Regions from separate parts of the Bradyrhizobium sp. UFLA05-112 genome, predicted to be linked through region 2. Evidence: riboswitches for the same ligand, from Rfam matches in the RefSeq annotation. Region 2 holds a riboswitch; each other region holds the start of a gene.
What was found. Region 2 has a riboswitch for cobalamin ahead of SO180_RS08750 (ribonucleoside-diphosphate reductase subunit alpha). Riboswitches for the same ligand answer to the same signal wherever they lie in the genome.

Region 1 (9,919 bases), on a different contig from region 2:
TTTCTCACTTTCCCATCTTCTCCAAGATCCGATACGCTTGATCAATAAGGGCTTCGACAAACCTCCCTATTGGATCAACTTCGTTCTTGGTGCCGATCGCGGAATTCAGGGCGGATTGCCGTACACGCCGCAGATCCTCAATATGCTCATCGGGAATCTTCCCAAAGGAGCTATGTTTTGCGTTAGCGGCGTCGGTCGAGCACAGGTGCACGCAACAACTCACGCGGTGCTCGCAGGCGGCCACGTTCGTGTCGGCCTGGAGGACAACCTTTATCTCGAACAAGGCATACTTGCCACGAACGTGCGGCTGGTCGAGAAGACGGTTAGGATTATCCGAGAACTTGGGTACGAGCCCGCCACCGCAGTGGAAGCTCGGGCAATGCTTGGGCTCGTGCCACGCAAATAGCGCGGATAGCCGATCCGATGCTCTCGATTGCGGCAGTGATTCCCAAAGTTTTGGGCTGATTTCGCCGTGCAGCTCAAGCACCTAAGCAAGAATCGGCGTCTGGTCAGTGACCAATTGCAGGAGCAGAACGAATTGTTGGACGCCGCTGCCCCCCAGTGTCATGACGAGGCAAGGTCTGGTTTGGTCGCGAGCGCTGTCAGCAAGAACACGCGGCGGCTCGTGCCACTTTTGGGCCTGGGTTATTTCGTCAACGACCTCGACCGGACCAGCGTCGGCATCGCTGCGCTGCAGATGAACGAAGCCATCGGCTTAAGTGCCGCCCAGTTCGGCTGGGGTGCCGGGATGCTCTTCTTTAGTTACTGCCTGCTGGAAGTTCCCAGCAACATGATGATGTACCGCTTCGGTGCGCGCCGTTGGCTCGCCCGCATCATGATAACCTGGGGTCTTGCAGCCGCGGCGACGGCATTCGCCGTCGGACCATACAGCTTCTACGGGATCCGTTTCCTACTAGGAGTGTTCGAATCAGGCTTTTTCCCCGGTGTCATCTGGTACATTTCCATCTGGTTTCCAGAGCGATCGCGGACAGGCGTCCTCGCCTGGTTCATGGCAGCAACACCGCTGTCTTCGTTGATCGGCAATCCACTATCGGCTTCGCTATTGGGAATGGATGGAGTGTGGGGATTGGCCGGCTGGCAGTGGATGTTCCTGATCGAAGGTCTTCCGGCCTGTCTGCTCGGAGTCCTATGTCTCGTTCTGCTAGCCGACACGCCTGACAGGGCCTCGTGGCTGACGCCCCGAGAGCGGGACGCGCTGCTGGATGAACTCGCAAGGGAGAAGTACAGCAAGGTCAAAAAGGATCTGTTGGCGGCGATGAAGGACGTCCGCGTGCTGATGTTGACGGGCATTACCTTCGCTTTCACGATCGGCACTTATGGGATCGGTATGTGGCTCCCTCTGATCCTAAAGAGCCGCAACTTGAGCAATATGCAGGTCGGTTGGCTCTCGGCAGTGCCCTATTTATTTGTGACAATAGGCATGTTGCTCTGGGCGCGCCTTGTCGATCGTAAGGGGCAAAAAATCTATAATCTGATCGCCGCATTGATGCTCGGCGCCACCGGACTCGTCTTTTCGGTCGTACTCACCTCGCTCGTGCCGGCGCTCATATGCATGACGCTCGCTCTGATCGGAACGATCTCGGCACGAACAATCCTCTACACGATCCCGCAGAGTTTCCTTACTGGCGCCGCTGCCGCCGGAGGCATCGCATTCATCAATTCCATTGGTGCTTTTGGAGCCTTCGTTGGCCCATACATGGTCGGCTTCCTTAAGGATAGGACGGGATCCTTTGACATTGGCTTGGTCGCAATGGCAATCGTGCTAATTGTTGCAACGGGCATCGCCGGCAGCCTTAGACTGGTGGTCCTGTACCATACTGACGTTGCTCGCTGACCGAGCGCCTATAGAGGACTTTCCCGTTAAAGTGTACCGAAATGCGGTGTCTGCGGTGAAGGACCCGCTGAATGAGATCGCACGCGAATCCTGGATCGCCTACGTTGATGGGAGTGGTAAACTGATCGAGGACATATCGGTGGCAAAGAATGGCGTGCCGGCAACGAACCGCTAGGCACATGAATTCATTCTATTTGGTGGAACGCTCTTGCTATGACCGTCTGGGCTTGACCGGCTTTTGGACCGAGCGTCCTCTGACGCAACTCGATCCTGGCGACTCGCGAATTTGAAGGCGATCTCGATGCCCGCTCCCGATGCAAGCGAACGTATTGCAATCTGGAAACTTTAGATTGGGACGGAAATTCAGATGCGGCCAGCTCCTGCGTCTTGCTAATTGGTGGCGGTTTGAGCTGCAACCAATGATCCATTTCTCGCAGACTAGTTCGCACATTGGATCTACGATACGCTCAGTCGGCGCGTATCTCCAATGAATAAAGCCGAGCCTGAACAGTTCAGGCATTCAGGCTCGGCAAGACTTCGATCTCGAGATCCATACCAAATGCGTGGTTGAGCCAGAGCGAACGTCGGCGCAGAGGAGGGCGGGAAAGATCAGGGTTTTGGCATTCCTTCCTTCGCCACGTGGCAGATCAGGTCATTTGCGATTCTTTGTATTCGAGAGCTTCTCGCCTGAACCGCTCTTGGCCGTCTCTCCGACGGCGGACAGCAATTTCGATTTGTCGCCGCTTGCGAAGGTGAAAGTGTCCGCGCCTGCGCTGATGCCATTCCAGATCACCGGTTCGGCGAGTGAAAGTAGCCAGAGCCCCTGAAATCCCGATGCAGTGTTCAGCTGGCCCGTCCATACGGTTGTCGACCCGCAGCCCGCAAAATTCACCGAAAAGCTGATCGCCGTGCCACTATTAGACCGCGCAAGCCAGCCCGTCATCGCCTGAGGGGCACCTTCATCGCAGCTATTGCTCGCATTGTTGGTGTAAGTGCCGGAAATCGCACCTGTGTTGGCATTATAATTGTCAACCGCCAGAGTCGAGCCGTATTGGTTGGTCCAGGTCCAGATCGGCTGCGCCGATGCAGGCGCCGCCAGGAACAGGCCTAGGCAGGCCGCGGCCATCCAGTTCGTCAATTTCCACTTTGCTTGAGACATTTCCGACTCCATATCGCTCCAGTAGCGGAGCGGCTCAATCATAAAACTTTACGTAGGCAATTTAAACGGGTAGTAGATTGTGATAGCGCTAACAGGTTGAGTTGTGATCAACGTCTGGAATTTTAGTTCTGTGAGGCAGAATGATGGGGTTCTTCAGTTGCGAGCGGCTGACACGTAACCGGCCGGCTTTGGTTGAGCTGTCCGCAGCTCTGGGCCATCATGTACGGCAACGAGGCGGGTCGGCTCACTCTCAGTCGCCCACTAACAATCCCTAGCGCAGGCCCTTTGGGGCGGGCGTTGTGGCCACAGCGGGAGTGGGAGCTCGTCCAAGCGCGGCTCGATGGGCTTTGATAGGTGAGGTGGAACTGAAAGTCGAGGCGCTTCGATGTACATGGTCATTCTCAAGTACCTCAAAGTTCGTTCGGTTGCGGATGCTGCTCGCCGCGCCAAAAGCGGTATCGGTCAGATCCTAAGGGAAGCGCATGGTTTCAGATCTTACTACGTGTTGGATGCAGGCGAAGGTATCTGTGTCGCTGTTATGATCTTCGAGGATCGCGAAAGCGCCATTGCGGCCAATCACAAGGTGTTGGAGTTTGTTCAAGCGAGCCTGCATGACCTTGAGCTTGGAGACCCCGAAATCGTGGCCGGCGACGTTTTAGCGAATATACAATCTGATCTATAATTGTTCGTGCGCGCGGAGTGGCAACTAATTTCCGTTGAGCGCCGTCTAGCAAGAAAAGGCCCGTCTTCGTCGATGTCCATGGAAGTAGTCAGGCTTACCCGTCGAGACAGTAAAAGCTGGGCGAGGGCAACGTGATCATCCGCTGCAAGCAACCCGGACGATGGTGAACGAGCCGCGTTCGGCGCTTGAGCGCGAGTGTGTCGCGCTCTATTCGGTCGATTGGACCGCCGTCAATCCCGCCGGAGAAGCTGCTGCAGGAGCTGTTGCAGGCGCAAGGTCACGCTGGCGTCAGCCCGCCTTGCGTAGTTCGCGGGCCGCTGCAACCATGTTGATGAGCGCCGGACGGACTTCCTCCCATTGACGAGTCTTCAGACCGCAATCCGGATTGATCCAGAGCTGTGAGTCCGACAGCCGTTGGCGGGCCAGCGCGATGAGATCCTTCATCTCAGTGGCTTCGGGCACGCGCGGCGAGTGGATGTCATAGACGCCGGGGCCGATGTCGTTCGGGTATTTGAAGGCGGTGAATGCATCGAGCAGTTCCATCTTAGAACGGGAGGTTTCGATCGAGATGACATCAGCGTCCATCGCGGCGATTCCATCAATGATGGCATTGAACTCCGAATAGCACATATGGGTATGGATCTGCGTTGCGTCGGCAACACCAGAGGAGCAGATGCGGAAGCTCTCCACGGCCCAGTCGAGATAGGCCTTCCAGTCGGATCGACGGAGCGGCAAACCTTCGCGTAGCGCTGCCTCATCGATTTGGATCATGGTCGCGCCCGCCTTTTCGAGGTCGGCGACCTCGTCCCGGATCGCGAGCGCGATCTGACGGCAGGCCTCGCTGCGCGGAATGTCGTCACGGACGAACGACCAATTCAGGATCGTCACCGGCCCCGTAAGCATGGCCTTCATAGGCTTCCTGGTCAGCGATTGCGCGTAGCTCCACCATTCGACGGTCATCGCCTTCGGCCGGGAGACATCGCCGAATAAGATCGGAGGGCGAACGTAACGGGAGCCATAAGATTGCACCCAGCCGTGCTTAGTAAATAGGAACCCGGAGAGCTGCTCAGCGAAATACTGGACCATATCGTTGCGCTCGAACTCGCCGTGTACGAGCACGTCGAGTCCGATGTCTTCCTGCCATCGGACGGCGCGAGCCGTTTCATCCTTCAGGAATTGTTCATATTGCGCGTCCGTTAACTTTCCCTTGGCACGCGCGGCGCGAGCAGTGCGGACTTCTGCCGTCTGCGGGAACGACCCGATCGTGGTCGTTGGGAAAAGCGGCAGGCCGAAACGCTTGCGCTGAACCTCGGCGCGGCTCTCAAAAGCGCTATTGCGGCGGCGCATAACCGCATCAATCGCCGCCGTACGCTGGGCAACGGTCGTGTCATGGATCTTTGGCGAAGCTCGGCGGGCCGTCGCCGCAAAGTCCGATTCGGCAAACGCGGCGGCAACGACCTTTCCGTCGACCGCGAGCGCTTTTGCCAAGGTCGCGAGCTCGCCGATCTTCTGAACCGAGAAGGCAAGCCAGCTCTTTACGTCAGAATCGAGATCGGTCTCCAGCTCAAGGTCGATTGGGACATGAAGGAGTGAGCAGGACGGCGCCAGCTGCACGCGATCCTTGCCGAACGTTGCAATGACGGGCCTGAACCGCTCCACGAGTGCCGACAGGTCGGCGCGCCACACGTTGCGGCCATCGATGATGCCGAGTGAAATCACGAGGTCCGCGCGGGCGCCGGGTTCAATCTGGCTCAATTGTTGAGGAGCGCGGACCAGATCGACGTGCAATCCGGCGACTGGCAGCCCCAGAGCTGTCGCCAGATTGTCGCCAATTGCACCGAAATAAGTGGCAAGCATGATCTTGATGCCGGGCACCTCCTTGGCGAAACGCCGATAGACACGCTGCAGCGCGCTTCGTGTGGTCTCGTCCAGATCGAGCACCAAGCAGGGCTCGTCAAGCTGGACCCACTCGGCTCCACGTTTCGCCAGTTCTTGGAGGACCTCGACATAGACCGGAACGAGACTATCGAGCAGCGAAATCGGATCAAACGCCAAGTCGGCGCTCTTGCCGAGCTTAAGGAAGGTGACTGGTCCGATCAGGACAGGCCGTGTTTGATAGCCAAGGGCTTTCGCCTCCTCATATTCCTCGATCGGCTTACGGGAGGAAAGCCTGAAGGTCTGACCTTTATGGAATTCGGGCACCATGTAGTGGTAATTGGTATCGAACCACTTGGTCATTTCCTGCGCAGCGGCGCCATGGCCATGATGGGCTTGACCGTCGTGCTCCTGGTCTTGCGAGCCCCGTGCCATGGCGAAATAGGTTGTCAGCGAGACCGGACCGTCCTCCCAGCCGTACGCTTTAGGAATCGCGCCAACCATGACGCTCGTGTCGAGAACCTGGTCATAGAGTGAGAAATCATTCGATGGGATGACGGTGACGCCAAGCGAATTCTGCCGTGCCCAGTTAGCGACACGAAGGCCGGCCGCAGCTTCAAGAAGCTGCCGGTCGTTGATCTTGCCCTCCCAGTAGCCTTCGAGCGCCAGTTTGAGTTCGCGGCGTGGCCCGATACGTGGCATGCCGAGGGTTGCGACAGGAAGTGAGGGAAGAGACATAGCTTTAACCCCATTGTGGTTGGAGCAAAGGCTATGGCGGAGACGCAGGCAGGAGGGCCGCGAAAACGCCCTGCTGCTTGGCGTACCACCGGACACCCCGCCCGTGGTCGATTATGTTGTCGGGGCAGGTCTCCTGGCTCGCGAGTCATCGCCTGCATCCGGCCTTCCCGAAGCGCCTGCTTCAGTGACACGTATGGATGCGGGCTCGCCGCTTACAGTTGCGGGGGCAGCGCCGGCATTGATTCAATCCTGAACGGATCGAGGACGCACCGGCTTCCCTCTTAGCACCAGATCAAGAGAGATCTGGAGAACCTCGACAACTTCGATTATCTGCACCAGAGGGGTAACGTCAACCTCTGCGGATTACCTTTGCTGCGGCTTCTGGCCGGGCAGGTCTGTCTTAACGAAGAAAGCATCGAGCCCTTCGCATCTGTCCGGAGCAATCGTCGCGCAAAGCTTCACGCGGCAGGATCTGCTCGACGAGCTCGCGCCTAACACGTGCGAGTGCGTCGTAAAGTGCGTCTTATACCTTCATGGCGTCGACCTCCGCCGCCGTCAAGATCGCCATCGATCGAACAGTACGAAGGAAGCAAAATAGATCTCGGCCAACGAGACCTTGAGGAGCGTCGTTGTCGATTCCAACGCGGACGGTTTTCTTGTTCGTCGGCACCGAACTGCAACATCTGCATCAACGTCCCAGCGAAGTGCAAGGCATTTTGGATCGGTCAACTACCAATACTAGGAATTGATCGAACTGACAGACCCGGTCAATTTTACGAGGTCGCCTCAAGAGCACAAGAAGAGCTCGTCGCTGTTGCTGCAAATTGGAGAGTGTCACCATGGATGCAGCCGTATCGTCGGATAGCATCATTCCTCGTGCCGACATCGTCAAACGCGCAGCGCGCATCGGCGCAGAGATCCGAAACGTCAAGCTGTCGGGAGACTTGCCGGACCAGACGATCGCCGCGATCAATGAGCTGCTGCTGGAGCACAAGGTTATTTTCTTCCGCGACCAGGGTCATCTCGACGATGCTGAGCAGGAGCGCTTTACACTTCGTTTTGGAAGTCTGGCACCTCATCCAACGCTCGGTGCCATAATGGGAACGAGGTCGATCATCGAGCTTGACTCTGCCCGCGCCGGTAGCCGGGCCGACTTGTGGCACACCGATGGAACCTTCGTCGATGCCTACCCCAAAATTGCGGTGCTACGAGGCGTTGTAATACCACCCTTCGGTGGCGACACAGCCTGGTCAAACACCGTTGCGGCCTACCTCGACCTAGCACCGCCGTTGCAGCGGCTTGCAGACAAGCTTTGGGCCGTTCACAGCAACTCCTTTGACTACGCAATACTGGACCGTGTCAGCGAGCTCGACAAAAAGCACTTGGACGAAGTCTTCACTAGGACGATCTATCAGACTGAGCATCCTGTGGTGCGCGTGCACCCCGAGACCGGCGAACGCGCGCTGGTGCTCGGCGCTCTGGTGCAAAATTTCGTTGGTATCCCAAAATACGACGGCCAAAAGCTGTTTGATGTCTTTCAGTCTCATATTACGGCTCTCGAAAATACCGTCCGCTGGAGCTGGAGGGAAGGCGATATAGCGATCTGGGACAATCGGGCTACGCAGCATTACGCGGTGAACGATTACGGCGATCAGCATCGCCTCGTTCGTCGCGCCACCGTCGCCGGTGAAGTACCCGTCAGCATCGATGGTCAGAGCAGCGTAACACGCATCAAGGCAGCCAAGGAACCGAAGGTCGCCTAGCGCCTTCACAAGATTGGCCGCGATCCGGTCGATGCACACCCTACCTTTGTTCGCCAATTTGCTGCATGCAGCATTCGGATTGCTTCGTTATCGCATTTTCACGATGTCTTCGATCGGCGCGCCGCGCGTTCTCAAATAAAAAGCAGGGCCGGTTCTTGTGAGGCCATATCGGCTTTCTCGCAAGATGCCGTCGTCCCCATCAGCAATGGCGGCTTGCCGCTTTGAAAGTGCCTCCCGACAGCCGCGTCTAACCTTGAGAAGCGTGGGCGAGCGCGGTCGTTATACCCGTCCAGTAGATGGTCCACTCCAGTCTTCTTGACCTCGTGGCGACGGTGTCGGATGGGCTTTGCGCGTGCCTTTGTCGGTAGACGAGCCCAGGACCTGAACCGGCTTTTCATCCACGCGCGAGATCCCAGCGAAACGAGTAACGATTGGTCGCGGCGACAGCTTCGAGCGTTAAGGAGCGGAATCGCGCAGCAATGGCTTGCGAGCCCGGTGTCACCTACCAACCCTAGCAATTGATGCAAACGTCAAACACATGGCAATCGTGGCTCAGCAACAAGTCGTTCTTCACGCGTTAAGGAAGTCGGGATGCATTATAGATCTGGCTGCGCCGTCGGGCCTGAGGGATCTACTATCTCGTCATCTGCATCTAGAAGGTCTACTCCCAATGCGATCTCCGCCGTCTCGAGTATTCAGGCTTCAAAGATCTCAAGGCTTCGGGCCGGTCAATTGCATCGTCTTGCGGCTAGCGCGCTACAAACGACGCTTCATGAAGCCAATGCGCAGAGGTGGCTTGCTGTCGCGCTGTCCCTCGCGGCGAGTCCCATCGGCGGCTTGGCGCCGGCGCACGCTGCCAACGTGCCTAACCCCAAAAACGGCACTCCGAATCAGATTGCTCAGGGAGGACTTCAAAAGAAGGACTATCGTGCTATCAAGCCCCGAGGCTACCGGTCCGAAGGAGTGCATCCCGTCGGTAGCTCTGCACGCGTACAGAAAGTGATCGCTCTTGCGTCAAAGTCTGACAGCGCGGTTGTCCTTGCAAAGAACGCAGCAACTCAATCGAGAGCCGATCCATTTGCAAGGTTCGAGAACCTGCGCGAAAAAGGCATGTGGCTCAACATTCCTGGCCCTGCCGATACGATCGACCAAGATTACGGCGGCGTCAGATCTGCGTTGGCCGAAGTCGGGATCGGTTATGTCGGCGGGACAGTAAACACATTCGTGGCCAATCACCTGCCGAATGCAGCCAGAAGCACCATTCGCGATCAGCTATATATTGGCCAGAATCCGACATTTAATACCCTAAACTTCATGATCGTGACCTATGATCTCAGCCGCTTTGGGATTCCCGATGGCCAGATTATCGTGGGTGCCCAGCAGCAATATTGGACCTGGAAGCCTGGGGGTCCAGATAGATTTGGGATTAATACGCTTGCCTATTATCAGACGTTTTTCGACGGCAAGCTTGAACTCAAGATGGGTTATCTCAGAAACATAAATGAGTTCGTGGGAACTGTGGTCGGAGGAAACGCAGCAGTAAACGTTTTTGGGGCCTCATCGAATATCCTATACCAAGCAGGCATGAGCAACAATGCCGCGCCAACGCCAGCTATCAATCTGAAGTACAATTTTGGTGATCGCTTCTACAATAAGATCTCGTTGCAGCGTTCACTCAGTCCAGACGGCCAATCTGCCCAGATCGCCGAAAATCCGACCGGCCTAAATTGGGACACGACCAACGCGGGCGTTCTTCTACTTGACGAAACCGGTTACAAGAACCGAGCCGTGCCGGATTCGCCCGAGACTTGGTTGCGGGCAGGTGCCGGTTTCAACAATAGCAGCTA
Region 2 (9,919 bases):
GAAAACATAAGGCTCCGCGGACTCTTGTTGGGTCTGCAGCCCGAGGAAATCGAGCGGTTGATACCCGAGATTGGAAGCTTCACCGAGCTCGACGAGTATCTTGAATTGCCCGCACGCTCCTACTCCTCTGGCATGTTGACAAGGCTCACATTCGCGGTTGCAACGTGCTTTGCACCCGAAATCCTTCTGATGGACGAATGGATACTCGCGGGTGATGCCAGGTTTCTAGCCAAGGCGGAACGCCGCCTGGAATCCTTTGTCCACGATGCGAGCATTCTGGTCCTCGCCTCGCACAACGAACAAATTTGCAAAACTTGGTGCACCAAGGCGGTCTGGCTGGACGGCGGGCAGGTCAAACGGGTCGGCGATATCGACGAAATCATTTCAGCCTATCGCGATGAGCTGCGTTCCAGCTGATAGCGAGGACGGGTCGCCTAACGAGCTCCGGTTTCAGACGACGAAGTCGGTAACAAGTACCATCCCACCACAACAAGAGCGCACGCTGATCTCATGAATATCCACGGCCCGACCAGCAGCTTCAGTTGCAATGCGTGTCAGGGACAGAGCGCCACGCTAATGGCCAGACGGAAGGACAATGTTGCGGTTCTTCGTTGTGAAAGCTGCGGTCTAGGCGTCATTGAAACCATACCGGACGAGTTAGGGATATATTACGACGACGCCTACTATGGCGCTCAGAAGGTCGATGGATCAGTCGGATACAACGACTACCAGTTGATGGCCGAACATGGCTTGTCCTGGGCGGCGGAGCTGGTCTGCCGGTTGAAGCGCGGGGGCAAGATTCTTGATATCGGTTGTGCGGACGGCACTCTTCTCAAGAAGCTCCCGAACACGTTTGACCTCTATGGCATCGAGGTCAATGAAAAGATGATTCAACGGTCCGTAGAGGCCAACATAAGGATCCTCGGGCGGGATCTGCTCGACCCAAGCATCCTCGAAAACCATCGGCACGACTTCGACTGCGTAACAGCAGTCGCCGTATTTGAGCATCTCCCGGACTTTCGCCGCGGAATTGAAGCTGCACTTAATCTGCTCAAACCAGACGGTATTTTGCTGTTCGAGGTACCTTACATCTCCGAGAACCACGAAAACAAGCTCTGGTACGAGAGTTCGCTGGAGCATGTGTTTTACCCCTCGGGCGAGTCACTGCGTTTGCTCATCGAACAACTCGGATTTCACCTAGTCGGCGGCGAGATCTATGTTCGTGATTTCGCGTCCAACTTCATTGGCGTCGTATTTCGCGATAGCGAGATGGCCAGCCACATCGAGGAGTTGTTCGCAAGCATAACCAGGACCGAGGGCCGTGTATTCGACCGGAACCTGAGGGTTACCCGTCAGCGGCTGATGCTGGTTCACGCGGCCAATAGTACCCCCGATTTGATTGCTGGGTTGGCTGATCTCCTGCAGACGTCTGCCGATGCGCCCCTATTGAATCGAATCGAAAAGCTCTGGGCGGACGATTTGCGGCGACTTGCCGCAACGCGCGCTGAAACCGGTGCACTTGCGGCAAGATATGCAAGTCTGGTTCGTGATAGCAAAGAAGCATCTGAGGCGAAGGAAGCCCAAATAAGGGGCCTCTATGACCAACTCAGTCAGGAAACTGAAAAATACGCTGCGCTGGCGCGCGACAGTAGACAGAGAGCGGGGGCGCTGGAATCCCGGATAGAACAAGTTTCCCATCAACTCGAAGAGGAGCTTGCAAGCTCTGCAAAGCTGGCGCGTGACAGCCGGGATAAGGTTGGGGCGTTGGAGGCACGAATTGAAGACCTCTCCGGCCAACTCAGCCATGAAATTGCAAAGCACGCAGCGCTGGTGCGAGACAGCAAGGACGCATCAGAAGCACTCGAGGCTCGATTGAATTTTCTCTCGAGCGAGCTAGATCGCGCCGTCGCCCAAAATTCCGCTCTGGAACGACATGCCAAGGCGGAAATCCAGGACTTGGCCTTACACGTCAATTCACTGTCAAATCGGCTCGCCCGCTCTACTGAACTGAATGTTATCGCTGACAGGGAGCGAGCGCGTCTCGCCGCCCATATTGCACTGCTGAAAGAAAGTTATGCGGACCTCAATCAATCTGCTGAATGCCAAAAGAATTCGAAAGAGCTGGAAGTGGCGCGGCTAACAGAGAATATCAGGGCGCTTGTCGACCAAAGCACGGCGTTTCGTGCCGAGATCGACCAAATCCTTCGTAGCACAGCTTGGAAGTCGACCGCGATGTTGCGTCGGGCGGGGCACAGCCTCCCACGGATAGCTCGCGCGACGCGCCGCGTACTCAAGCTTCTCAAATGGACTGCAAACCTGGAGCTGCGCCAGAGGTTGTCCGAGGCGATCCAAGCTCGACGAAAGCGTCGGGCCGAGGAAATGGCCGCGCGCAAAATGCCGATGCCTAAGCTGGTGTTCGATGCGCGTACCTGCCTCGACGGATATGTCGAGGCGACCGAGAATACTGAACTGTGGCCCGCGGACCGTCCTCTCGTGACGGTTGTTGTCACGTCATTCAACTATGGCCGTTTTGTTCCAGAAGCAGTCGATTCGGTCCTGGCGCAGACCTTTCAGGACATTGAAGTGATCGTGGTCGAAGGCGGCTCCAGCGATCCTGAATCTCGCGAGCGAACGCTATCCCTTGAGAGACCCAAGACAAGGGTTATTGCCCAAGCAGAACCGCACCAAGTCGGAGCCAATCGAAACTTCGGCATACGCAACGGGCGTGGCAAGTACATTTGCTGCCTGGATGCCGATGACTTGCTCAAACCAACCTATATCGAAAAGGCCGTGTTCCTGCTTGAGACCTATGGATATGACGTTGTCTCCTGCGCGATGCAACAATTCGGGAGCACTGATGAAAAAATCGGAATTCTTGATGACCCGATACTTTCGGATATGGTCGAAGGTAATCATGTTCTGACCTGTGCAGTATTTCGTCATAGCCTTTGGCAAAAGGCTGGCGGCTTTCGCGACACTGATCGCGCGATCACCGGACATGTCTACGAGGATTGGCTGTTTTGGGCGCGGCTCGCTGCAATGGGAGCGAGAATTCACAACTTTTCCAAGGAGCATTTGTTCTTGTATCGCCGGCACGGTCCAAGCCTGAGCACCCAGTCGGATTTATACAGCATGACCATTCACCGTAAGCTAATTCAGGAAGCGCTGGGCGATCTTGTCACGCCTGCAGCGCACCGAAACTCGCGCCTTGCTGCAGCAACCGACAAGCGTCCGGATGAACCCCTTCTGAACTTCAGGGAGCGAGCTCACCGAAGCGGCGGAAAGCCTTCGATCCTTCTCGCGCTTCCGTTCACGATCATAGGCGGGGCAGAGCGGCTCCTCAGCAGCATCGTCGCGCATCTTGCTAAAGAAGGATGGAGCATAACAGTTATCACCTCGATTGATCCCGGTCACGAGCACGGCGACGCGACCAGCTGGTTCGAGGAAGCAACTGCGGAAATCTTCCACTTGCCGCGCTTCCTTACCATCGATCGATGGCCAGACTTCGTGTCCTACTTGATTGTGTCGCGCGAGATAGATGTCGTCTGGATCGCAGGCAGCGCTTTCATGTACAATCATCTGCCTGTCCTTCGTGCGAAATTTCCGACGCTGAAAGTAGCCGATATGCTGTTCAACACGGTCGGTCACACAAGAAGCAATCGGAAATATGCTGAGCTCATCGACCTAAATTTCGTGGAAAATCGAGAGGTGTTACGGTTCCTGAAGGATGCGGGAGTGTCTTCGGATCGCGTCCAGCAGATCTCCAGCGGGATCGACCTCGACAGGTACGTGCCAAGCTCACGAGACGCTTCCGTGGTGGATCGACTGAGCGCGACATCGGAAGAGCTTATCGTCGGCTTTTCGGGGCGATGGTCCGAGGAAAAGGATCCTTTGGCTTTTGTCGAGGTCGCACAGAAACTATCGCACTTGCCAATCCACTTTGTAATGACTGGAGCCGGGGCGCTTCGCTCTAGCATTGAAAGTGCTCTTGTAAGGGCAAATCTCGGCGGTCGCTTCCATCTCATCGGGGAGGTTGAAGATGTTCGTCCATGGATTGCATCATACGATGTGCTCGTGCTGCCTTCGCGGCTGGATGGTCGGCCGGTCGTCGTGTTAGAGGCGCTCGCGCTCGGGGTTCCAGTTATTGCTTCCGCCGTTGGTGGACTGCCAGAGCTCATACAGGATGGCGTAAACGGCTTTCTTTGCCAGCCGCGACAGATTTGCGAATTTGCCAATAGAATTGAAAAGCTTGCGCTCGATCGGAATTTCCTCAAAGGGATGAAGCAAGCTGCGAGAGCCGGCGCCGAGAGAAGCCTCGACGCGCGTAAGATGCTTTCTGGCTATGAGCAAGGATTGAGAGCATTAGCCGGCTGTGCGAATTGACTATGGTGGCGACCTATCAGAAGCATGCTTGAGCTCGTCAATACTCGATAACTGATTGGGGATGGCCGTCCGCGTGCGCCCCCCATGAAAACAATCATTGACAGCTTGCCTCGAATATCTCCATATATGGGTGTCACGGTCCTGCTGCATCGCAAGATGTAGTGGCTAAGAGGGAAGCCGGTGAACTGCGCCTTTGGTGCGGAATTCCGGCGCTGCCCCCGCAACTGTCAGCAGCGAGCTGCTTCCGGACAACGTCACTGGTGCGCCGCGCCGGGAAGACAGGAAGCAAGCAACGACCTGCGAGCCAGGAGACCTGCCGTGAAGATCTGAACGTCCACGGGCGGGGTGTCCCGGCGGTCGCTTGCACGCACCGTCCGGCAACACGTCTGCCGGCGTTCCGGCAGCGTCCTTCCTTATCGCCCCGTCCAAACACAACGCGCGCATCACGGGGCCCTTTGATGTCACTGAACCTGCACGACGCGGACACCGCTTCCGCACCCATCATCCAGTTGCGTCCACAGTCACTTGCGGCTGCTTCCAGCGAGCCGGCCATGCAGATCATCCGCCGCAACGGGAAGGTCTCGCCGTTCGATTCCGCCAAGATCGCGGTCGCAATGACCAAGGCTTTCCTCGCGGTAGAGGGCAGCACTGCGGTTGCTTCGCGCCGCGTTCACGAGAGCGTCGAGCAATTGACGGCCGAAGTCATAGCAGCCCTGATGCGCCGCGCAGGTGAGGGGCGCACCTTTCATATCGAGGATGTGCAGGATCAGGTCGAACTCGCCTTGATGCGCAGCGAGCACCACAAGGTCACCCGGGCCTATGTGCTGTACCGCGAGGAACGGTCCCGCCAGCGCGCCGAGGAAGCGGCCGCGCAGCCGGCGCCCATCGCCGCACCGATCCTTCACGTCACGCTGCCGGACGGCTCGCGCGTCGGTCTGGACACGCGCCGGCTCGAACTGATCATCAATGAGGCCTGCGCCGGTCTCGACGGCGTCTCCGCAGCCCCCGTGCTGGCCGAGACCACCCGCAATCTCTACGACGGCATCAGCCAGGACGAGCTGGCGCTGGCCTCGATCATGGCCGCGCGCACGCTGGTCGAGCAGGAGCCGAGTTATGCCTATGTCAGCGCACGCCTGCTGCTCGACAAGCTCCGCGGCGAGGTGCTGTCGCATGTCCATTGCGTTACGACGTTGGCCTCGCAGGGCGATATGGCGACGCACTATGCCGAATACTTTCCGGCCTATGTGAAGGTCGGCATCGCAGCCGAACTGCTCGATCCCGAACTCGCCCGCTTCGATCTCGGCCGCATCGCCGCGGCGCTGAAGCCTGAGCGAGACCTGAACTTCCAGTTCCTCGGCCTTCAGACGCTGTACGACCGCTATTTCCTGCATCAGCAAGGCAAGCGGATCGAACTGCCGCAGGCCTTCTTCATGCGCGTGGCGATGGGCCTGGCAATTCGAGAGATCGACCGCGAAGCCAAGGCGATCGAGTTCTACGATCTCTTGTCGTCGTTCGACTTCATGGGCTCGACGCCGACGCTGTTCAATTCCGGCACGCTGCGCCCGCAGCTGTCGTCCTGCTTCCTCACCACCGTATCGGACGACCTCGATGGCATCTTCAAGTCGATCAAGGACAATGCGCTGCTCGCAAAGTACTCCGGCGGCCTTGGCAACGATTGGACACCGGTGCGCGGCCTCGGAGCCCACATCAAGGGCACCAACGGCGAAAGCCAGGGCATCATCCCGTTCCTGAAGGTGGCCAACGACACCGCGATCGCCGTCAACCAGGGCGGCAAGCGCAAGGGCGCGGTCTGCGCCTATCTGGAGACCTGGCACGTCGACATCGAGGAATTCCTCGATCTGCGCAAGAACACCGGCGATGACCGCCGCCGCACCCACGACATGAACACCGCCAACTGGGTGCCGGACCTGTTCATGCAGCGCGTCGACGCCGACGACGAGTGGACGCTCTTCTCGCCGGACGAGACGCCCGATTTGCACGATCTGTATGGGACGTCCTTCAAGATGGCCTATGAGGCCTATGAAGCCAAGGTGAAGGCCGGTGGCATGCGTGTGTTCAAGACCGTGCGTGCGACCGACCTCTGGCGCCGCATGCTGACCATGCTGTTCGAGACCGGCCATCCCTGGATTACCTTCAAGGACCCCTGCAACCTGCGCTCGCCGCAGCGCCACATGGGTGTGATCCATTCCTCGAACCTCTGCACCGAGATCACGCTGAACACCTCTGCCGACGAGGTCGCGGTCTGCAATCTCGGCTCCGTCAACATGCTCGCCCATGTCGGAGCTAACGGTATCGACCAGGCCAAGCTGAAGCGGACGGTGACGACGGCGGTGCGTATGCTCGACAACGTCATCGACATCAATTTCTACACCATCCCTGAGGCGCGCCGCTCCAACATGCGCCATCGGCCGGTCGGGCTCGGCCTGATGGGGTACCAGGAGGCACTTCAGGTCCAGCGTATCCCGATCGCGTCCGAAGCGGCGATCGCTTTCGCCGACATCAGCATGGAAGCGATCTCCTTCCACGCCATCGAGGCATCCTCCGATCTCGCCACCGAGCGCGGCCGCTATCCGAGCTTCGAGGGCTCGCTGTGGTCGAAGGGCATTTTGCCGCTCGACTCTATCCAGTTCGTTGCCGACTCGCGCGGCGGGCTCGATGTCGATCGCTTCTCGACGCTTGACTGGGATCGCCTCCGCAAGAAGATAGTGGCAGGCGGCATGCGCAATTCGAACGTCATGGCGATCGCGCCGACAGCGACGATCTCCAACATCTGCGGCGTGTCGCAGTCGATCGAGCCGAATTACCAGAACCTGTTCGTCAAGTCGAACATGTCCGGCGACTTCACGGTCGTGAACGAGTTCCTGGTCCGCGACCTCAAGGCGAGGGGGCTTTGGGACGAGGTGATGGTGTCCGACCTCAAATATTTCGATGGTAGCGTCGGCCAGATCGATCGCGTCCCGGAGGATCTGAAGGCGCTCTACGCGACGGCCTTCGAAATCGACAGCGCCTGGCTGATCGAGGCTGCCGCACGGCGGCAGAAATGGATCGACCAGTCGCAGTCGCTCAACCTCTACATCGCCAATCCCTCCGGCAAGAAGCTCGATGCGCTCTATCGCCTCGCCTGGCGGCGCGGCTTGAAGACCACCTATTACCTGCGCTCCCGTAGTGCCACGCATGTCGAGAAGTCGACGCTGAAGGGCACCGACGGAAAACTCAACGCGGTCTCCGTATCGGCTGCGGCCTCGCATGCCCCAATCATAATGCCAGCCGCGGCAGCCCTGGACCTCGATGGTATCAAGGCCTGCCGGATCGAAGATCCCGAATGTGAAGTGTGTCAGTAAGGAGATGACGATGCTCAATTGGTCCGATACCGAAACCACGGCGGCCGCTCCGGCCGCCTTGACCCTCACCACGGCGCTGCGTCCGCAGACCCAGTTCAAGCTCGAGCCGGCAGATGGGACCGGTCTCGGCGCGATCGATCGCACCGGCGGCCGCGTGTCGGTCGACGAGAAGCGGATGATCAACTGCCGCGCCGACGTCAACCAGCTCTTGCCGCTGAAGTACAATTGGGCCTGGGAGAAGTATCTCTCCGGCTGTAACAATCACTGGATGCCGACCGAAGTGTCGATGCAGGCCGATATCGCGCTTTGGAAATCGCGGGACGGCCTGACCGAGGACGAGCGGCGCGCGATCAAGCGCAACCTTGGCTTCTTCGCGGCATCGGAGTCGCTCGTTGCCAACAACATCGTGCTGGCGATCTACCGTCATCTCACCAATCCGGAATGCCGGCAGTATCTGTTGCGGCAGGCGTTCGAGGAAGCGGTTCACACCCACACATTCCAGTACATCGTTGAAAGCCTCGGCCTCGACGAGGGCGAGCTGTTCAACATGTACCGCGAGGTGCCGTCGATCACCGACAAGGCGGCCTGGGCGCTTAAGCATACACAGCATCTGAACGACCCTTTGTTCCAGACGGGAACGCCGGACCATGGCCGCGCCTTCCTGCGCGACCTGGTTGCCTTCTACGTCGTGTTTGAAGGAATGTGGTTCTACACGGGCTTTGCGCAGATCCTGTCGCTCGGCCGACGCAACAAGATGGTCGGCATCGCCGAGCAGTATCAGTACATCCTGCGCGACGAGAGCATTCACCTGAACTTTGGCATCGACGTGATCAACCAGATCAAGATCGAGAATCCGCATTTGTGGACGCCAGAGTTTCAAGAGGAGGTCCGCAGCATGATCCGGGAGGCAGCCGAGCTCGAGGCCGCCTATGGTCGCGACACGATGCCCCGCGGTTTCCTCGGCCTCAACGCCGGACTGTGCGAGCAATACATGCAATTCATTGCCAACCGGCGCTGTGCGCAGATTGGACTTGCGTCCGTCTTCGCCGAGGTCGAGAACCCGTTCCCGTGGATGTCGGAGGCCATGGACCTGAAGAAGGAGAAGAACTTCTTCGAGACCCGCGTCATCGAATACCAGAACGGGGGAGCGCTGAGCTGGGATTGACGTCGAGTAGCAGCAGTCGCGCGTCAGGTCTGACGCGCGCACCGGCTCGGTGAGAGCCCCTTTGCTCGCGCGAATACCCGGCGGGCAGTCAATCGCTATGATCGTCCGACGAATGCCCACTTTCAGTGGGATAAGCCCAGTTGTGCGACCAGTATGTCATTGATTGTTCTCAACCCGGGGCTGTCTCGTAATCAGCGGGTCCCAGGTTAGAGCCCTGGTGCGCCCATCAAAGGAAAATCTTTGGTTTCCAGTAGCTTCGCCAAATGTCTGTTGAGAACAAAACGAATTTCGTGCGACGTTTTAGGATGGGACGTCGCACGGCTGGATTACCGGGCGACTTTCCTTTGCTTCTGTATATTCTCCTTACTTACGTAATCTAGGCTAACGAGGGGAGGCGTCTGTCAGGTGCCTTCCTTTCTCCACGTGACGCTGCTGAACGAATGCCCGCGATCTAGCGATTCTAGATCCGCTGGCTTCCTTTGATGCGCGATGAAAATTCACGGCCGAGATGGCATTGGACGGCTTATCCGTGGGCACATTGCGTACGAACACCGCCGCGCGTCAGCACTTTCCCATAGGCCGCATCCACACGTGGCCCGGTTTGCCATCAGGCCATTCCTGATTCAGACAAAGCGAATTCACATTCGCGACTTTCGTCGCCAAAGCGAAGTTGTCCGGCGCCGTGAATTTGCCAGCGGCGACTTTGACATCCTTGACGTCGGCGACATCGAGTACAAACGCGCTTTGATTGCGATTCACAGCTCGGGCGAAGGCTTCGAGTGTGTCATTCGCGAGGAAGTCGAAACGGACGAAGTCCCACTGAGTCCACTGACGGAACAGATCGTCCAAACGGCGGGCGAACCAGGCACGATGCACGTCGTCTTCCATGTTCAGTGGTTTTGGAAGCATCGTATGGTAGGTTGGAATGGCAAATTGCTCGTCGCTGCATTGCGTCTGGGCGTACAGTTGTTTGACGACGGTAGCGCTTATGTACTTCGTCGCAATCGGC
Region 3 (9,919 bases), on a different contig from region 2:
GACGCAGAAGTCCGATCTCGCCGACCTGCGGCGGACGATTTGCGCCGATGTGCTCACCAACAAAGAGACGCGTATCGCGGAGTTCGACTTGCCGGTGCGTGACGCCGGCGAGGCTGACTACCGCAAGGGCGTCGACGACTGGCATGATGCGGTCGCTGCGACCTGGTCGCAGGCGATCGCGGGCCATCTCGTACATGATGGCCGCGTTGCGTTGCTGATCTGGGGCGACCCGTCGCTCTATGACTCGTCCCTGAGGATCGCGCGACGGCTTGATCCTTTGCCCGCGATCGAAGTCATCCCCGGCATCACGTCGATCCAGGCGCTGTGCGCGGCGCATGCGCTGCCGCTGAACGATATCGGCGCGCCTTTCCTGGTCACGACAGGGCGGCGACTGCGCGAAGGCGGCTGGCCTGACGGAGCCGACACCGTGGTGGTGATGCTCGATGGCGGCACGGCGTTTCAGTCGCTCGATCCGCAAGGCCTGCAGATCTGGTGGGGCGCCTATCTCGGCATGCCCGATCAGGTCGTCATGTCGGGTGCGTTGGCCGAGATCGGTCCGCGCATCGTCGCCGCACGGCAGGAGGCGCGCGAACGGCACGGCTGGATCATGGACAGCTACATTCTCAAACGCAGCGTGTGACGCGACCGCAGTCGCGTGAACGGAGGCAGGACGACATGCTCCCCAATTGGGTTTACGAGAAATGCCCGGGTATCTCGACCTCGCACCGCGAGGCGGCGATGGCGCGGCAGGCGCAACTGACCAAGCCGACCGGTGCGCTCGGTCGGCTCGAGCAGGTCGCGATCGACCTTGCGGGCCTGCAGGAGACGGAGCAGCCGCGCGCCGCGCGCGTGCCGATCATCGTCTTTGCCGGCGATCACGGCATCGTCGCCCAGGGCGTCTCCGCCTATCCGCAGGAAGTCACGATCGCGATGATGTCGAATTTCGCCGCCGGCGGTGCTGCGATTTCGGTGCTGGCGCGTGAATTGGGCTTAAGTCTCGAGGTCGTCGATGCCGGCTCGCTGGCACAGTCGGAGGGCGCGGGGATTGTCGCGGACAAGCCGCGCTGTGGCACGCGCGATTTCAGCGTGGAAGCTGCGCTGGAGCCGGCGGAGCTGGTGTTTGCGTTCGAATGCGGACAGCGCGCTGTGACGCGTGCGGCGGCGAAGCAGCCTGATCTCCTCATCCTCGGCGAGATGGGCATCGGCAATACCACGGCGTCGGCGGCGATCGCGGCGAGCCTGCTCGGCGTGAGCGCCGACGAGATCGCCGGCAGCGGCACCGGTGTCGATGCCGTAGGGCGTGCACGCAAGGCGCGCGTGATCGACGCTGCGCTTGCACGGCATGGCCTGACGAAGACGGGCGCGTCTGCGGAGGAGGTCCTGCGCGCAGTCGGCGGCCTCGAAATCGCGGCGATCTGCGGCGCAATCATCGCGGCTGCACAGCGGCGTGTTCCAACCCTGATCGACGGCTTCATCGTGTCGGTTGCTGCGCTGGCGGCCGCGCGCCTCAATCCGTCATGTCAACCGTTCCTGCTGCCGTCGCACCAGTCGGCGGAGCTGGGTCATCGCCTGGTGCTTCGCGCGCTCAACGTTCAGCCGCTGGTCAGCCTCGATCTCAGGCTCGGGGAGGGATCGGGCGCCGCGATCGCGCTGCCGCTGGTGCGGCTCGCCTGCGCCCTGCACAATGGCATGGCGACGTTCGCGCAGGCCAATGTTCCGGATCGTCCGGCCTGAGACGGCTCAAGCGATCGTCTGATTGACCGACACGATCCGCCAGCCGTTCGCGAGCCGATCGATGCGGGTGAGCGAGAGTGGCTCGATCGCAAAGCGCAGCGCCGCCTCCGGGGCGAGGTCGAGCGCGATGCACAGCACAGCGCGGATGGTGCCGGAATGGACGACGAGGACCGCCGGTCCTCTTTCGATGCGGTGAAGGCCTTCACGGGTTCTGGCGATCTGATCTTCAAAACTTTCGCCGCCCGGCGGCCTCGCGTGCGCTGGATTGGCCCAGAACTGCGCGTAGGGCTCGCCGCCCGAGGCGGCGAGATCGTCGTGACGTCGTCCGGTCCATTCGCCAAAATCCTGCTCGCTGAACCCGGGCACGAGGATCGGATCGAGCCCGAGCGCGTGCGCCGTGTCGACGGTCCGTCGTGCCGGGCTCGCGTAGCTCGCGGCCCCCTGCGGCAGGCACCGTCGCAACGCGTCCAAACGCGTCCGGTCGCTGAGGTCGGCCTGCGCATCCATGGCGTGGATCGTCCCCGCGACGCCATCGACGACCGCATGTCTCACCAACCAGAGGAAGGTGTCCCCCTCCATTCAGCATCTCCACAGACGTTTGCACCGCTGCGACAAGAATGCCGCGGCCAGCACATTGACTCTCTGTCGCTCCTAATCATAGATGCTCGCGACGGTTTCCCCATCCGGGGATGAAAAGGGAATGCGGTGCGGGGATTTTCCCCAATGCCGTAGCTGCCCCCGCAACTGTAAGCGGAGAATCCTTCGTCACAAGCCACTGGGCTCTCGGTCCCGGGAAGGCGGCGAAGAGGTCACGACCCGCGAGCCAGGAGACCTGCCGTCAGCCGTGGTCACACGCGAAGATGTCGGTCGGGGAGTACAGACATTTGGCTTAGCTGGAGGCGAGAACTGCGCCGAAGGTTGAGACTTGGTTCGCTGTGACGTGCCACTGACGTCATACCGAGGTCCGAACCATGTCTTCCGCCCGCACCGGCTACCCGCGCAAATTCCTGCGCGCGTCCAGCATTCTCACGCCGTTCATCTTCGTCGATATATCCGCAGCCGTTGCGCAGCAAGTCCGCGAGCAATTGCCGCCGGTCGAGGTCCGCCAGGCCGACCAAAGCCGCAAGCCGGCCAAGCCGGGCGGACGCAATGAGCGAAGCGCCCGGCGCGCGGCGCCGAACAGAACGGCGACCGCCGTGACCTCGCAAAAGCCGGCCGTTCAGAACGCGACGCAGACACCACTCAACACGAATGCGGTGGCCGAAAGCGCTTCGCGTCTCGGCCTCACTGCGCGTGAGGTGCCCGCGACCGTCGAGGTGATCTCGGCCGAGACGATTCGCGAGCAGGGCTACCGGACCGTTTCGGACGTCGCGCAGGGCACGGTCGGCGTGACCGCCGGCGACAATCCGGCGGAGCCTTCGGCCTTCTCGATGCGCGGCTTCACCAACAGTCAGATCAATACTCTCTACAACGGCATCAAGATCGGCCCGCAGAACATGACCTCGCGCATCATGGACACGGCCAATCTGGAAGCGGTGGAGTTTCTGAAGGGGCCGGCCTCGCTGATGTCAGGCGAGGGCGCCAGCGGCGGCGCGGTCAATTTCGTGACCAAGCAGCCGCACACCGGGCCGGTCCAGAACGAGGCATTCTTTTCGTACGACTCGCTGAACTCGTACCGCAGCTATTACGGCTCCGGTGGCAGCACCAATGTGCAGGGTCTCGATTATCGGTTCGACGTCAGCCGCTCCTCGCTCAATGGCTTTGCCGACGACACCAGCACCAAGACGCTCGATGTATCGAGCCAGCTCAACTATCGCGTCTCGGACAATCTCAAGCTCTGGGGCGCGATCGAATACAGGGAGGATCGCTCAAAGGGCTATTGGGGCGTTCCGCTGGTGCCGATCGCCTACAGCGGGTCGCACGCCACAGCCGGCATCGTCTCCGGCAGCTACGTCTCGAACTACAACGGGTCGAATCTCGGCCCCGTCACGATCGACGACCGCACCTTCAACACCAACTACAATGTGCTCGACAATCGCAACGCGGCGCAGGAGGTGTGGCTGCGTGGCGGCTTCGAGCTCAAGCTCGCGCAGGGCCTCACCTTGAAGAGCCAGACCTATGGCTATGGTGCCGAGCGTACGTGGTTCAACAACGAGGTCGAGGCGTTCAACGCCAATTCAAACCTGGTCGATCGCGAGCGCTTCTATGTGGCGCACAGCCAGCGGCTGGTCGGCAACGTCACCGACCTGACCTGGGATGCGAATATCGCAGGTTTTGACAATCGCCTGGTGACGACCTTCGCCGCGAGCGATCTCGATTTCGTCCGGCCGGGCGCGGCGAATTTCCCGCATGATCTCGTCACGCTGGTCGATCCCGCGCGTGGTTACTATGGCCCGCTCACGACGCAGCAGCAGACGGCGCGCATCGACAACGAAGCATTGTCGTTCGAGGACCGGCTGAAGATCACCCGAAGCTTCGCGCTGATCGGCGGCCTGCGCGTCGAGCATATCGGGCTCGACCGCAATTCGACCAACGTCGGCGGTCTTGAGAAGGCGGGCTTCCCGTTCTCGAAGGACTGGGCGCCGGTGACCGGCCGCATCGGCTACACCTGGGAAGCGGTGCCCGGCCTGACCTTCTATAGCCAGTATGCGACCGGCGCCGACGTCTCGGCCAACAACATCTTCCTGCTCGCACCAACGCAGCCGCTCGACCTGACGACCTCGCGCACCTACGAGACCGGCGTCAAGCATCTGTTCTGGGACAATCGGGCAGAATGGTCGTTCTCGGCCTACGACATCCTGCGCAAGAACGTCTATGCAGCCGCCGGCGGCATGCAGCTCAACATTGCCGGGCGACAGGAGTCCAAGGGCGTGGAGCTCGCCGGTGCCGTGCGCGTGACGGACGCCATGCGGCTGTGGGGCAATATCGCCTATGTCGATGCACGCTATGCCGACTACAATTTTGCCGGTGGCTCGTTCTCCGGCAATACGCCGCCAAACGTGCCGCGCATCGTCGCCAATGCCGGCGCATCCTATCGCTTCTTCACACCTTTCCTCACACCTTGGCCGGTGGAGCTCGGCGTCGTCGGACGTCACGTCGGCGATCGCTACAACACCGATGCGAACACCGTGACGCTGAACGCCTACACGATCGCAGACGTCTACGCATTCGTCGACATCCCGAAATCGGTCTTCGCCGTCGAGCAGACGCGTCTGACGTTCCGCGTGCGCAATATCACCGACAAGCGCTATGCGGTCTGGGGCGATCCGTTCTACCCCGATCAGGTTCTGCTGGGCGCGCCGCGCACCTATGAGATCTCCGCCGCGTTCAAGTGGTAAGGTGATGATCGCATGATGGGCGCGACGATCCTGCTGCACCGCTGGCTTGGAATTGCGTTCTGCCTGCTGTTTGCGATGTGGTTCGCAAGCGGAATCGTGATGCACTTCGTTCCGTTTCCTTCATTGAGTGAAGCGGAACGCGTCGAAAGTCTCGCACCACTGGGAAACGTGGCTGCGGGGATTGGGCCGTCGGACGCCGTCGCGGCGAGCGGACTGTCCGACGCTGCGCGCGTGCGGCTGATCCGGCGGAGCGACGGTCCCGTCTACGTCGTCATGGGGCCTTCGCGGTCGCATGCAATCCGCGCAACGGACGGCGCCGACGCCGCCGTGACATCGCCGGACGTTGCACTTGCCATCGCGACCGATCATGCGCGACGGCGCGGGCTTGATGTTGCCCGCGCGTCGATCGTCGCGCTTGCCGAGTACGATCAATGGAGCGTGCCAAACGGCTTCGATCGGCATCGGCCGCTGTTCCGCGTGGCACTCGCCGACGCTGATGGGACGGAGCTTTACGTATCGTCGGTCACGGGCGAGATCGTCCTGGATACGATGCGGCGCGAGCGCGGATGGAATTTCATCGGCAGCGTCGTGCACTGGATCTATCCGACTGTGCTGAGGCGCAACTGGTCGCTGTGGGACGGGGTCGTCTGGAGCCTCTCGCTGTTCGCATTGATCGCAGCCGTGCTTGGCGCTGCGCTGGGCATCGCGCGGATCAGGCTTGAAAAAGGGCGAATGCGCTCACCCTATCGCGGCTGGCATGCCCTGCATCACGTCATCGGGCTCTTGGCGACGACCTTCGTGCTGACCCTGATCTTCAGTGGCTGGCTGTCCATGGACCACGGACGCTTGTTCTCACGCGGGCAGTTGACGCAAGCCGAAGCGAATATCGCCTCTGCGGTGCCCGACTGGTCCGCGCTTGCGACCGTGAACTGGCCGCCGATCTCACCATCGGCCCGCGAGGTCGAGTGGTTCGCCTTCAACGGCAGCTTCTACCGGCGCGACCGCGTCGGTCTCGACAGGCAGATCCTGGTCAGGGCAGGGGATTCGAAACCGGACGAGCAACAGCCATTCCTGAATCCCCGCGATATCTCAGGAGTGACCGAGCGTCTTTGGGACGGTTGTGGCGTTCCAACACCGGTCAGTGCGACCGATGAGTATCCTGCATCGTCTTTGCTGCCGGGTGGACCCGTCTACCGCACGCGATGCGGCGACGTCTGGTTCGACATCGACGGTTCGAACGGCGTAGTGCTGCAAAAGCTGGATTCGTCGCGACGGGTCTATCGTTGGCTCTACAGTGCCCTGCACACGCTGGATTTTCCCATCCTGCTGGCGCATGCGCACGTGCGCAGCGTTCTGATCGTCGGCTTGTGTGCCCTCGGCTTCGTGTTCTCGCTCACCGGCATTGTCATCGGCTGGCGCCGATTGCGTTACACAATCGGCGCCGGGATCTTGCGGCCGTGACAGACCTCACGCGTTCGCGGCTTCGTTGCGGCGTGAGCCGTCGGACAATCCTTCCTCGGCCAGCCACTCGCGCGCCAGATTGACGTCGAGCTGGGAGAGTTGGTGGCCGACCGGCAACACGCGGCTCTCCACGCGCGCGCCAGATGCAGCGAGAGTCCTGGCAAGGCCTCCGACATTGCCGGGAGGGACGATCGGATCGTGCTGGCCGGAAAGCAGCAGCACCGACTTGCCGGCAAGATCGGCCTGGGGCGGCCTTGCCAGCGGCGCCATCGCGCGCAGCAGCACGGCACCGCGCAGGGTTTGCGGTCGAAGCAGCAGGATGGCCGCCGCGATGTTGGCGCCGTTGGAATAGCCAAGCGCCACCGGCGCCGCGATGCCGTACTCGTTGCGTGTGGCATCGACGAAGTCGGCAAGGTCATGCGCGCGGCGCACCACGTCGGCCTCGTCAAACACGCCCTCGGCAAGCCGCCGGAAGAAGCGCGGCGCGCCGCCTTCCAGCACCTGTCCGCGCGCCGAGAGCAGCGCACGGTCAGGGGCCACCATGCGGCCGAGCGGGATCAGGTCGTTCTCGTCGCCGCCCGTGCCGTGCAGGAGCAGCAGCGGCGCAAGATCGCGCCGCGTGCCCTTCTCGAAGCGGTGGATGAAAGAGAGCTGGCTCATCACGCCGCCTCCTCATCGCCCAGCGGGGCCAGCACGCCTTCGATGTCCTTGCGATGTGCCTCCAGGAACGGCGGCAGCTTCAAGGCCTCGCCGAGCGTTGCGAGCGGCTCGTCCACGGCAAAGCCCGGAATGTCGGTGGCGATCTCGAACAGGATGCCGCCGGGCTCGCGGAAGTAGATCGAGCGGAAGTAGTTGCGGTCCTTCTGCTCGGTCGGCTGCATGCCGTGCTCGGTCACGAGCTTACGCGCCATCTCCGCCTCAGTCGCATCGTCAGCGGCACGGAACGCGATATGATGCACGGAGCCGCGACCCATGCGGCCGGGCAGAAAGCCCTTGGCCTCATAGATATCGACGATGCCGCCGGCTGAGTTCGGCGAACGATAGCGGCTGATCGAACCCTCGCGGCCGGCCGCCTCGAAGCCGAGCACATTGGTGAGGATGGCGCCGGTCTTGGCGGCATCATCGAGCAGCAGCGTCACACCGTGAAAGCCGCGCATCGCGTGCTCGGTCGGAACGTCGCCGTTGCTCCAGGCGCGCTCGTTCTCGGCACCGGGTACGCCGACCAAAGCGAGGCTCATGCCGTCAGGGTCGGTGAAGGACAGCACGCTCTCGCCAAATCGCTTCTCCAGCGCCTCATGCGCGACGCCCTTCTCGATGAAGCGATGGGTCCAGTAGCCGATCGAGCGTGCGGGTACGCGGAAGGCGGTTTGCTGGGTTTGGCCGACGCCGCCCCGGCCCGGTGCCGCATGCTCCCAAGGGAAGAAGGTGAGGATGGTGCCGGGCGTGCCGCTCTCGTCGCCATAATAGAGGTGATAGGTGCCGGGATCGTCGAAATTCACGGTCTTCTTGACCAGCCGCAGGCCCAGAAGCTCTCTGTAGAACTTCAGGTTCCCCAGCGGGTTACCGGAAATCGCGGTGACGTGGTGAAGGCCGGCCATAACTTGTCTCCATTGCGTGTGAGCCCTATCGGCTCGTCATGCTGGAAATATCGTTCCGCTCCATTTCAAAGACAATCTGGCGTTTCATGGCATCACTGTCTATGAAATGGCGACAATTGAAACGGTGCCGGAATGGACAAGCTGGCAGGCCTGCGGGCCTTTGCGAAGGTGGTCGAGCTCGGCAGCTTTTCCGAAGCGGGCCGGGCGCTGCGATTGTCGCGATCCGCGGTGAGCAAATATGTCGGCGAACTCGAGGACGAGCTCGGCGTGCAGCTCTTGAACCGCACCACGCGCCGCGTCAGCCCGACCGAAAACGGCCAAGCCTATTTTGAGCGCGTGCTGGGCATCATCGGCGAGCTCGAGGCCGCGGACCATGCCGTCACTCAGTCGCAGGCTACACCGCGCGGATTGCTGCGGGTCAATGCACCGATGTCGTTCGGTACGCTTCGGCTCGGGCCGGCGATTGCCGAGTTCATGCAGCGTTATCCCGAGCTTCGCATCCAGCTCGTGCTGAGCGACGAGAATGTCGATCCGCTCCAGGACGGTCTCGATGTCACCTTGCGCATTGCCGATCTGGAATCCTCGAGCCTGATCGCGCGCAAGATCGCGCCGATCGCCCGTGTGATCTGTGCTTCACCGGATTACTTCAGAAGCCACGGCGTGCCATCGCATCCCAACGATTTGCGCGATCACAACTGCCTCACTTACGGATTCCTCTCCACCGGCAACCAGTGGAAGCTGTCGGGCAAGGACGGCGATCACTGGATCCAGCCGTCCTGGACGCTGTGCGTCAACAATGCCGAGGTGCTGCGCGATGCAGCGGTGGCCGGGCGGGGAATCGCCTTGCTCCCCGTCTTCATCGGCGAGGACGCTTTGCAGACCGGGCGTCTTCGGACCTGTCTCGATGACTATCATGCGCCTCCACTGACGCTCTACGCGCTTTATCCGCCGACACGCCATCTCGCACTCAAGGTGCGTCTGTTCATCGATTTTTTGGTGGAACGGTTCGAGGGTTGATACGCCGGACGGGTTTCGATGCAACGCAGCAGGGGATGGCTCGTAGCAGACCCGCGGGCGCGCGCTGACGTTTGCTCAATGACTGCCGAGGTTGCCTGCGCTTGGCGTCTGCCGGAAGGTGCTCCGTCGAGGCGCGTTACACGCCGGCGAGCAGGACGATCGCGGCGATCGGCATCGTAACGCCGAGCGCCGGGAACACGAGTGATATGGTTTCGCTACTCATGCTACTAACTTACTGAATTCGTTTCGCTTCGCTAGCTATACGATGGCATAGCCGAGCGTACTGAATGGTTCAGTCTATGTCACCGGAAGGTCGGGGATGGACGGCCAATGTGCGCTGATCGCCCGCTTCCCTCGTCTTGGGGTGCCCGCTACACTCCTTGGTCGAAGCACGTGTCAAGGTGCGCTTGTGACGGAGCCCAAGGACAAGGATCAACCCGCGACAGTGGTCGTGATCGACGACGATCCGAGCATACGGCAATCGCTTGGCAATCTGCTGCGGTCGGCGGGATTCCGGGTCAGCCTGATGGGTTCGGTCAGCGAGTTTCTGGATGCGGGGCGGCCCGAAGGACCGACCTGCCTCGTGCTGGATGTGCGCCTCCCGGGACAAAGCGGACTCGAGCTGCAGCGCGAGCTCGGCAGCGGCAAGCGGCAGTTGCCGATTATCTTCATCACCGGCCATGCCGACATCCCGATGTCCGTCCAGGCGATGAAGGGCGGCGCAATCGAATTCCTGACGAAGCCATTTCGCGAGCAGGACCTGCTCGACGC

Region 1: linked by a shared signal. The riboswitch ahead of metE (5-methyltetrahydropteroyltriglutamate--homocysteine S-methyltransferase) and the one ahead of SO180_RS08750 (ribonucleoside-diphosphate reductase subunit alpha) in region 2 are both predicted to bind cobalamin.
Region 3: linked by a shared signal. The riboswitch ahead of SO180_RS03345 (TonB-dependent receptor) and the one ahead of SO180_RS08750 (ribonucleoside-diphosphate reductase subunit alpha) in region 2 are both predicted to bind cobalamin.

The regions. Positions count from the first base shown of each region.
Region 1 is NZ_JBANBK010000024.1:74,246-84,164, reverse strand. Features, by position in the region: gene SO180_RS16450 (beta-keto acid cleavage family enzyme) at 1-406, shown strand, start outside; gene SO180_RS16445 (MFS transporter) at 473-1,855, shown strand; gene SO180_RS16440 (avidin/streptavidin family protein) at 2,508-3,056, opposite strand; gene SO180_RS16435 (hypothetical protein) at 3,400-3,696, shown strand; partial or broken gene SO180_RS16430 (IS5/IS1182 family transposase) at 3,818-3,962, shown strand; gene metE (5-methyltetrahydropteroyltriglutamate--homocysteine S-methyltransferase) at 3,985-6,309, opposite strand; cobalamin riboswitch at 6,416-6,640, opposite strand; gene SO180_RS16420 (TauD/TfdA dioxygenase family protein) at 7,149-8,072, shown strand; gene SO180_RS16415 (carbohydrate porin) at 8,805-9,919, shown strand, end outside.
Region 2 is NZ_JBANBK010000011.1:12,157-22,075, forward strand. Features, by position in the region: gene SO180_RS08740 (ABC transporter ATP-binding protein) at 1-417, shown strand, start outside; gene SO180_RS08745 (glycosyltransferase) at 511-4,383, shown strand; cobalamin riboswitch at 4,503-4,718, shown strand; gene SO180_RS08750 (ribonucleoside-diphosphate reductase subunit alpha) at 4,842-7,745, shown strand; gene SO180_RS08755 (ribonucleotide-diphosphate reductase subunit beta) at 7,756-8,910, shown strand; gene SO180_RS08760 (alpha/beta hydrolase) at 9,472-9,919, opposite strand, start outside.
Region 3 is NZ_JBANBK010000003.1:183,196-193,114, reverse strand. Features, by position in the region: gene cobF (precorrin-6A synthase (deacetylating)) at 1-640, shown strand, start outside; gene cobT (nicotinate-nucleotide--dimethylbenzimidazole phosphoribosyltransferase) at 676-1,734, shown strand; gene SO180_RS03350 (histidine phosphatase family protein) at 1,741-2,313, opposite strand; cobalamin riboswitch at 2,389-2,588, shown strand; gene SO180_RS03345 (TonB-dependent receptor) at 2,706-5,072, shown strand; gene SO180_RS03340 (PepSY domain-containing protein) at 5,085-6,533, shown strand; gene SO180_RS03335 (alpha/beta hydrolase) at 6,540-7,193, opposite strand; gene SO180_RS03330 (ring-cleaving dioxygenase) at 7,193-8,131, opposite strand; gene SO180_RS03325 (LysR family transcriptional regulator) at 8,264-9,148, shown strand; gene SO180_RS03320 (response regulator transcription factor) at 9,558-9,919, shown strand, end outside.